3 regions of the Clostridium sp. CTA-7 genome follow, and region 2 is predicted to be linked to each of the others. Evidence: a T-box and tRNA genes for the amino acid it is inferred to sense, from the RefSeq annotation. Region 2 holds a T-box; the other regions hold tRNA genes.
What was found. A T-box is a leader RNA that pairs with one kind of tRNA and senses whether it is charged. The one in region 2 lies ahead of leuS (leucine--tRNA ligase), so its partner is inferred to be a tRNA-Leu.
Positions count from the first base shown of each region.

Region 1: it encodes a tRNA-Leu, which carries the amino acid that the T-box ahead of leuS (leucine--tRNA ligase) is inferred to sense. The anticodon was not compared.
Region 3: it encodes a tRNA-Leu, which carries the amino acid that the T-box ahead of leuS (leucine--tRNA ligase) is inferred to sense. The anticodon was not compared.

Region 1 is NZ_BAAAAV010000003.1:548,508-551,800, reverse strand. Features, by position in the region: gene ACYUEX_RS08725 (hypothetical protein) at 23-385, shown strand; gene ACYUEX_RS08720 (toll/interleukin-1 receptor domain-containing protein) at 428-1,348, shown strand; tRNA gene ACYUEX_RS08715 (tRNA-Leu) at 1,724-1,806, opposite strand; gene ACYUEX_RS08710 (iron-sulfur cluster assembly scaffold protein) at 2,052-2,744, shown strand; gene ACYUEX_RS08705 (GGGtGRT protein) at 2,765-3,293, shown strand, end outside.
Region 2 is NZ_BAAAAV010000001.1:694,505-697,797, forward strand. Features, by position in the region: gene leuS (leucine--tRNA ligase) at 1-1,861, opposite strand, end outside; T-box leader at 1,916-2,121, opposite strand; gene ACYUEX_RS02950 (CoA-binding protein) at 2,305-2,673, shown strand; gene ACYUEX_RS02955 (YccF domain-containing protein) at 2,836-3,204, shown strand.
Region 3 is NZ_BAAAAV010000002.1:474,040-477,332, forward strand. Features, by position in the region: gene treC (alpha,alpha-phosphotrehalase) at 1-1,559, shown strand, start outside; tRNA gene ACYUEX_RS05280 (tRNA-Leu) at 1,771-1,855, shown strand; gene ACYUEX_RS05285 (helix-turn-helix transcriptional regulator) at 1,997-2,893, shown strand; gene ACYUEX_RS05290 (GyrI-like domain-containing protein) at 2,961-3,293, shown strand, end outside.

The DNA of each region.
Region 1 (3,293 bases), on a different contig from region 2:
GTAATTATAAGGAGTTGATAGAATGAAAAACAATATACTTGAATTTGATAAAAGAGAAATAAGCATAGATGAGATAAGAGAGAATGTAGATTATTATATTAGTATGGCTAAAAAAGGATTTGAGTTTCTTAATGACAATAATAAAAAAGTAGCTATGGAAGTATTAAAAGAAATAAGAATATATATGAAAGAAGAATTTAGTTATTATAGTAAATCAAAAGTACAAAGATATATAAATGCTAATAATATGTACATGACATATTACAACGGATTATATGAAGCATTTGCAAAACAAAATAGGCCAACAGCATACGAAACATTAAGTAGCAATTTATACGATATAGAAGATTATATGAGCAATTATGGAATGGAAGTTTTCAGATAAAAATGCGATCGATTATATGTGGTAATAAAGGGAGAGGATAATATGAAATGGGATGTATTTATTTCTCATGCGTCAGAAGATAAAGAGCAATTTGTAATTCCACTTGTTGAAATATTAAAAAACTATGGAATAAATGTTTGGTTTGATAAGACTGAACTTAAGATTGGAGATAGCTTATCTAAAAAAATTGACGAAGGGCTAATCAAGTCTAATTATGGATTAATAGTCATAAGTAAAGATTTTATGAAAAAAGGATGGACAGATTATGAATTAAGATCTTTATTAAGTAAAGAAATAAATAATAGAAAGGTTATATTACTAATATGGCACAATGTTACAAAGAAGGATATAGAAGAATTCAGTCTGTTTTTAACAGATAAGGTAGCTATAAATAGTGCTAACCAAACAATAGATGATATAGCTAAAAGCATTATAGAAGTAGTTAGGCCAGATATACATAAAGTAATAACAAATTTAGCTATTTCAAAAAGATTATATAAAAATGCTGAAAATGTAGCAATGGAAGCTAAAGAAATTACTAAACTGATTGAGTATTCTGATCAAACAAAGACTAAGAAACATGAAGAGTTGGCATTGGATACTAAAATAATAATAAGAGCAATACATGAAATATTTAAAGAGGTTACAAAAGAGAAATATGAGGAAGTAATAGATATTTATAAATATAATACTAATCCTCATAAAGAAGCACTGGTTGAGTTAAAAAATGCTATATTATATTATCAATGCACAAACAAGTGTGGATATTCATTAAAGAAAAGAAAAGATATTTATAAATTAATACAAGGTCTTTCTTTATTTGGTGATAATTTTGAGTCTATTGGATTTTTCAAGTATTTAGACAAAGAAGATATAAAAAAAATAAAAAAAGCTTATTATGAATTTGAACCTGATACAAGTGAAGTTAATAGTACTATCTTATTTACAGTAAAAAAAGATTAATTGCTATATGAGGAAACTCTTAACTATAGTTTAGAATAATATTTTAAATTATTTGCGATGGAGGACTTTATGGGGAAAAGCATAGAAGAGTGTAAGTATTGCTGTGAAAAATTTGATATTGTCATACATGGCTATTTATATCCAGGATGCAGGAACGAGAAGAAGTAATATGTCCTTATTGTGATAAAGAAACTGGAAGTATAATGACAAGTCAGTTTGTTGCCACTAGAAAAATAAATGATAAATAATATTTAAAAAAGATACTATTGTTTAGTATCTTTTTTAATTTTATAGTGGGAAAAGAAGTGGGAAAAAGAAAAATGACCTTATCAAAAGGTGTTTAAACCTACTGATAAGATCATTTCTTTTAAATATTGGTGCCGGCAGTGGGAATCGAACCCACACGGTTTCCCGCATGATTTTGAGTCATGTGCGTCTGCCAGTTCCGCCATGCCGACTGACTGCAAAAATTATTATATCAGATGTGGATTAAAATAGCAAGAAGTAAAATTTTATACCATAAAAGACATTTTTTTATAAGATTATATTGTTAGAGTTATATTCATCTGTTATTATAGATATAGGATAAATTTATCCCAGTGGGTATAGATTTGTCCCGATTACTTGTAGTCTACATATATTAAAAAGGTGTTCATAAACCTAATAAGACTATAGCAATCTATAATTAGGGAGGAGATATAATATGATGTATTCAAGAGAAGTTGAAGAAATGTGCGTTGTTGCTAAGGGACCAAATCATGGGTCTGCGCCAATTCCTGTTGAAGGAAGATGGGTACAAGCTAAAGAGGTTAAAGACATTTCAGGATTAACTCACGGTGTGGGTTGGTGTGCACCTCAACAAGGAGCTTGTAAATTAACTTTAAATGTTAAAGATGGGGTAATCGAAGAAGCATTAGTTGAAACTATCGGATGTTCAGGTATGACTCACTCAGCTGCTATGGCGTCAGAAATCTTACCAGGAAAAACTATATTAGAAGCATTAAATACAGACTTAGTTTGTGATGCTATAAACACAGCTATGAGAGAATTGTTCCTTCAAATAGTTTATGGAAGAAGCCAAACTGCTTTCTCAGAAGGTGGACTACCTATAGGAGCTGGACTTGAAGACTTAGGAAAAGGTCTTAGATCACAAGTTGGTACTATGTACGGAACAGTTGCAAAGGGATCAAGATATCTAGAAATGGCAGAAGGTTATGTAACTAAAATCGCTTTAGATGAGAACAATGAAATTATTGGATATAGATTCGTTCACTTAGGAAAGATGATGGAAATGGTTGCTAAGGGAATGGATGCTAACGAAGCTATGGAAAAGGCAACAGGCCAATACGGCAGATTTGACGAAGCAGTTAGAACTATTGATCCAAGACACGAATAGTTTGAAGGGGGAAAAGTATTATGCCATTATTTGAAAGTTATGAAAGAAGAATTAATCAAATCACTCCAGTATTAGAAAAATACGGAATGACTAAAATAGAAGATGCAAAAACTGTTTGCGATGAAAAGGGTATAGATGTTTACGATATCGTAAAATCAACTCAACCAATCGCTTTTGAAAATGCTATGTGGGCTTACACTTTAGGAGCTGCAATAGCTATAAAGAAAGGTTGCACAAAGGCTGCTGAAGCTGCTGAGGCTATTGGAGAAGGCTTACAAGCTTTCTGTATCCCAGGATCAGTTGCAGATGATAGAAAAGTTGGTTTAGGCCATGGTAACTTAGGAGCTATGCTTTTAAGAGAAGAAACTAAATGTTTTGCTTTCTTAGCAGGACACGAAAGCTTTGCTGCAGCAGAAGGTGCTATAAAGATAGCAGAAAAAGCTAACAAAGTAAGACAAGAACCATTAAGAGTTATATTAAATGGTTTAGGTAAAGATGCTGCATACATCATATCAAGAATAAATGGATTTACTTATGTTGAAACTAACT
Region 2 (3,293 bases):
TAAGTCCATCATCACTCCAAGCTCCACCTTCGATATAAGCAAATCCAAACATTAAATACATTCTAAATACATCTGAACCATATTGAGATATATAGTCATTTGGAGAAATTGTATTACCCTTTGATTTACTCATTTTTAATCCGTCTGGACCAAGAATTAATCCTTGGTGAGTTAATGACTTAAATGGTTCATCAAAATCTAAATATCCCATATCTCTTAAAGCTTTAGTTATAAATCTAGAATATAATAAATGCATACAAGCGTGTTCTGGGCCGCCTACATATTTATCTACTGGAAGTATTTTATTAATAAGATCTTTATCAAAAGCCTTTTCAGAGTTTTTATTGTCAGGATATCTTAATTGATACCAAGAAGAACAAACAAATGTATCTAAAGTATCAGCTTCTCTTTTTGCTGGTTTTCCACATTTAGGACAAGTTGTGTTTATGAATTCATCACATTTTGCTAGTGGCGATTTTCCATCTGGAGTAAACTCAACATTATATGGAAGTTCTACAGGTAATTGATTTTCAGGTACAGGAACAGTTCCACAGTGGTCACAGTGAATCATAGGAATTGGTGCACCCCAATATCTTTGTCTAGATACCAACCAGTCTCTTAGTCTATAATTGACTTTAGCACTTCCAAGCTTCATAGAAGATAATTTATCAATTATTTTTTCTTTAGCTTCTTCAGTAGTTAATCCATCAAATTCTCCGGAATTAACCAATACACCATATTCGCAATAAGGTAGTTCAGCATCATTACCATCTTTGCTAGTTATTACTCTTTCTATTGATAAGTTAAACTTTGTAGCAAATGCATAATCCCTTTCATCATGAGCAGGAACAGCCATTACAGCTCCGGTTCCATAAGTTGCTAATACATAATCCCCAATCCAAATAGGAACCTCTTTTCCATTTATAGGATTTATAGCGTAAGATCCTGTAAAGACTCCAGTTTTTTCTCTTGATAAAGATTGTCTTTCTATATCGGATTGCTTTTTAGCTTCATTTTTATAGTTTTCAACAGTATCCTTGTATTCTGGAAGAGTAAGTTCATCAACTAATGAATTTTCAGGAGCTAATACAACATAAGTAACTCCGTTTAGTGTGTCAACTCTTGTAGTAAATACATCAAATTCAATATTAGAATCTTTAACTTTAAATGTAACTTCTGCACCAGTAGATTTACCAATCCAGTGTTTTTGCATTGCAACAGTTTTTTCAGGCCAATCTAAAGTATCTAATTTTTCTAATAGCTCATCAGCATAGTCAGTTATCTTTAAGAACCATTGAGTTAAATCTTTTTTTGTTACCTCAGTTGAACATCTTTCACAAGAACCTTCAAGAACTTGTTCATTAGCTAAAACTGTATTACATGATGGACACCAGTTTACTGGAGCTTTCTTTCTGTAAGCTAAGCCTTTTTCATATAGTTTTAAAAATACCCATTGAGTCCATTTATAATAGTCAGGATTACAAGTTATTACTTCATTATCCCAGTTAAACATAGCTCCCATAGCTCTTAGTTGTTTTTCCATAGTTTCTATATTCTTTTCTGTTGAATCCTTTGGATGAATTCCAGTTTTTATTGCATAGTTTTCAGCAGGAAGTCCAAATGCATCAAATCCCATTGGTTGAAATACATTATATCCTTGCATTCTTTTAAGTCTAGCCCATGAATCAACAGGTCCATAGTTAAACCAGTGACCAGCGTGTAATTGGCTACCAGAAGGATAAGAGAACATCTCTAAAACATAAAGTTTTTCTCCTTCTTTATTTGGGTCAAATTTATAAAGATTTGTTTCTTCCCATTTATCTTGCCATTTCTTATCAATGGAAGTTCCATAATTAGCCACAATAATTCCTCCTTTAAAAATAAAAAATAATATAAAAAAAGCCCTTCATCTCAATTAAGAGACGAAGGACATATTCGCGGTACCACTCTTATTAGAAAAATAAATATTTTTCTCACTCAAATCTATAACGGCGTTTCCCGTACTTGCTTTTAACAAGTAAGCTCCTAGGCAAGTTCCTATAATTCAACCACTGTTTTGCAGCAATCAACAGCTCTCTTAAGGTTGAAAGTTATAGTACTACTCCTATTCAAAGCAGTAAATATATAATTTATACACAATTATATATTTTATTACAATATAAGTCAACAACTAGAATCAATTAATTAAATATAATATAATAGAAAAAGTAATTAAAAATTAGCAAATGGATATATTAATCATATATTAAGTTATGATATTGTAAAGGTTCATATGAAAAAATAACCTATATAGGAGGTAGCTTTATGAATATAAATGAAATGATTAAATTAAAAAATTGGGTAGTTGTAGGAGATGTATCTAATGAGTCTAAGTATGCTTATAAAATATTAAATAAATTTAAAAGCAAAGGATATATTGTTAGTGGTGTTCACCCTAAAGGAGGAAATGAAATATATACTAGCTTAAAAGAAGTACCATATAAAATAGATGCTATGGACTTATGTATAAATGCTAAGCTTGGAATAAACTTTATTAAAGAAGCTAATGAATTAGGAATAAAAAATGTTCTAATACAACCTGGTGCTGAAAGTGAAGAAATATTAAAGTATTGCATTGAAAACTCAATAGTAGCAATAGAAAATTGTGCATTGGTCCAGTTAGGAAATAATTAAATAAGAGAGCAAGTATCTATAAATCAATTTATTAGATAATTTTATAGATACTTACTTAAAATTCTTAAAAGTGGACAAGTGTAATTCAAACCTACAAATTATAAGACAACTAAGCTTATAGTCTATAGCTATTTAGGAATTTTAAAAAAGGAGGAATTTTTAATGTCATGTTTAGGAAATTTAATTTGGATTATTTTTGGAGGGTTTATTAATGCTTTAGCTTGGCTTTTTGCTGGAGTAGTTTGGTGTATTACTATAGCAGGAATTCCAGTAGGAATGCAATGTTTTAAGCTGGCTAGCTTGCAATTCGCTCCATTTGGGAAAGAAGTAGTTACTAAAAATGATAGTGGAGTAAATATTGTTTTAAATATTTTTTGGATATTATTTGGTGGTATAGAATTATGTATAGCGAATTTAATAAGTGCTTTCCTTTTGTGCATAACAATAATAGGAATACCATTTGCTAAACAATCTTTAAAACTAGCCAAATTATCTCTAATGCCTTTTGGAAAAGAGATAATAACAAAATAAAATCTTTTAATTATAAACTTTTCGTATATTTTTATTAAATAAATATATTCTTTATATTTATTAGTATTATAGTTTATATTAGTATTAAG
Region 3 (3,293 bases), on a different contig from region 2:
TAATAGAAGAATTAGATTACTTAAAGGATTTAGGGGTGGAGGTACTATGGCTTACACCTATATATGTGTCACCTCAAAATGACAATGGCTATGATATAGCAGATTATTATAATATAGATAAGATGTTTGGAACACTTGAAGATTTTAAAAGATTATTAGAAGAAACTCATAAAAGAGGAATGAAGTTAATTTTAGATATGGTAGTAAACCATACTTCAACAGAGCATATTTGGTTTAAGGAAGCTCTTAAGGGAAAAGATAATCCATATCATGATTTTTATATATGGAGAGAAAAGGCAAATAATTGGAACTCTAAATTTGGAGGATCAGCATGGCAATATGTAGAAAGTTTAAATGAATACTACCTTCATCTCTTTGACATAACTCAAGCTGATTTAAATTGGGAAAATCCAAAGCTTAGAGAAGAAATATTCAAGATGATGAGATACTGGCTTGATATGGGAGTAGATGGATTTAGATTAGACGTTATAAATCTAATATCAAAGGATACAAGATTCTTAGATGATGATTTTACATCAGCTACTAGAGATGGTAGAAGATTTTATACAGATGGTCCTAAAATTCATGAGTATCTAAAATTAATGAACAAAGAAGTTTTTTCAAAATATGATAAGATAATGACAGTTGGAGAAATGTCTTCAACAACTATAGATAACTGTATAAAATATACTAATCCTAATAATGAAGAATTAAGTATGACATTTAATTTTCATCATTTAAAAGTAGACTATCCTAATGGTGAAAAATGGAGATTAGCTCCATTCAATTTTGCAATGTTAAAGGATATTTTCTTTAGATGGCAAGTTGAGATGGAAGAAGGAAATGGTTGGAATGCTTTGTTTTGGTGCAATCATGATCAACCTAGAATAGTATCTAGATTTGGAAATGATAGAATATATAGAGAGAAATCAGCAAAGATGCTTGCTACAGTAATACATTTAATGAGAGGAACTCCATATATATATCAAGGTGAAGAAATAGGTATGACAGATCCAAACTTCAATAATATTAAGGATTATAGAGATATAGAATCATTAAATGCATATAATACATTATTAAATGAGAGAATTGATGAAGAAGAGGTTTTAAATATATTAAAAAATAGATCAAGAGATAATTCAAGAACACCAATGCAGTGGAATGCTGAAATAAGTTCTGGATTTACTACAGGCTTACCTTGGATAAAGGTTTGTGATAATTATAAGAACGTAAATGTAGAGCTAGAAAAAGATAACTCTAATTCTATATTAAATTACTATAAGAAATTAATAGAATTAAGAAAGAATAATGAAATAATTTGTGAAGGAAGTTTTATACCTGTTTTAGAAGAGCATCCAAAAATATTAGCTTATATTAGAGAGTACAAAGGTAAAAAAATATTAGTAGCATGTAATTTTTATGGTGAAAAAACTATGGCTTCTCTGAAGGAGTTAATTAATATAGATACTAGTATTATTTTAAATAATTCAGATGAAAATAAAATTGAAGAAGCAAATATATTTTTAGGACCATATGGAAGTATAGTAATTTCTTTTTAATAATAAAAATTGCTTTTGATAAAATACATTTGTAATGATTTATTAATAAAAACCATGTATAGAAAAGAGTTTAGGATCTAGCTATGCATGGTTTTTTAGAGTTATATAGTACTTTTGTTCATCTTACAATAGGTTAATTTATATAATACTTTTAATAAATATTGAAAAGTTATAGTATATAAATTAAAATAGAATTATAAAAACATATTATGCAGATGTGGCGGAATGGCAGACGCATCATCTTGAGGGGGTGACGAGGAATCCTCGTGTGGGTTCAAGTCCCGCCATCTGCACCAAAAGAGAGTATATAAATGATATTTTTATCATTTATATACTCTCTTTTATATTAATAAATATTTATCAACAATAATTATGGCAATAATTAACATAACTTACTATTTAATCTTAATTCTGATAAACTAAAATAGGGTGATTATATGAAGATTAATAGATTATTTGAAATACTATATATTTTATTAGATAAAAAGAATATCACAGCAAAAGAGCTTTCAGAACATTTTGAGGTATCTCAAAGAACTATTTATAGAGATATAGAAAAATTATCACAATCAGGAATTCCTATTTACATGAGTAAAGGAAAAGGGGGCGGAATAAGTCTTCTATCAAATTTTGTATTAAATAAAGCTATATTATCGGAAGAAGAAAAGCGAGAGATAATAGCAGCTATGCAGGGGCTTAGTGCTATTAATGAAAATGAGTTTAATGGAGCATTATCTAAATTAAGTACTTTCTTAGGTGGAAATAATGAAAATTGGATTGAAGTTGATTTTTCAAATTGGGATAAAAATAATGATTTAGGAGAAAAGTTTGCAACTATAAAGAGTTCAATAATAAATAAGAATTTATTAAGTTTTAAGTACTTTGGTGCAAATGGAGAATCACTGAATCGTATTGTTGAGCCATTAAAATTAGTATTTAAAGGGCAAGGATGGTATTTATATGGTTATTGTAGGGAAAGAAAGGATAATAGATTTTTTAAACTTACGAGAATAAATAATTTAAATATTCTTTCAGAAAATTTTATAAGAGCTACACCAAATAAAGTTTTAATAGGGGAGGATAAAGAGTATGTTAGTGCATTAATAAATTTAAAGTTAAAGATAAATAAAAAAGTAGCATTTAGAGTTTATGATGAATTCACAAATTACTCTTTTGATGAAAATGGTGATTTTATAGTTAATTTAAAGCTTTCTAAAGGAGAATTATCATTTGGATATATTATGTCTTTTGGAGAAAATGTAGAAGTAATTGAACCAGAATATGTAAGAGCAGAATTAAAAAATCGATTAAAATGTGCATTAGGCCAATATTAATATGACAGTATGTTGTCATATTAATTATCGTAATATTTATCTATAAATATTAATAAGGAGAGATATTATGGATAAGTTAGATTATAAAAAGGAATTTAAAGAGTTATATTTACCTAAGGAAAGACCAGTGGAAATATTTGTGCCTAATATGAAATTTATAATGATTGATGGATGTGGTAATCCAAATGATGAGGATGGAGAGTATAAAAAGGCAGTTGAGATATTATATGCTTTGTCTTATACAATTAAAATGAATAAGGAAATAAAAAATAAAAATGAATACTTTGAATATGTTATGCCGCCTCTTGAAGGCTTATGGTGGCTAAAAGAAGATGGAGATATGAATTTTACTGAAAAAGAAAAATTTTTTTGGACTTCTATGATACGTCAGCCTGACTTC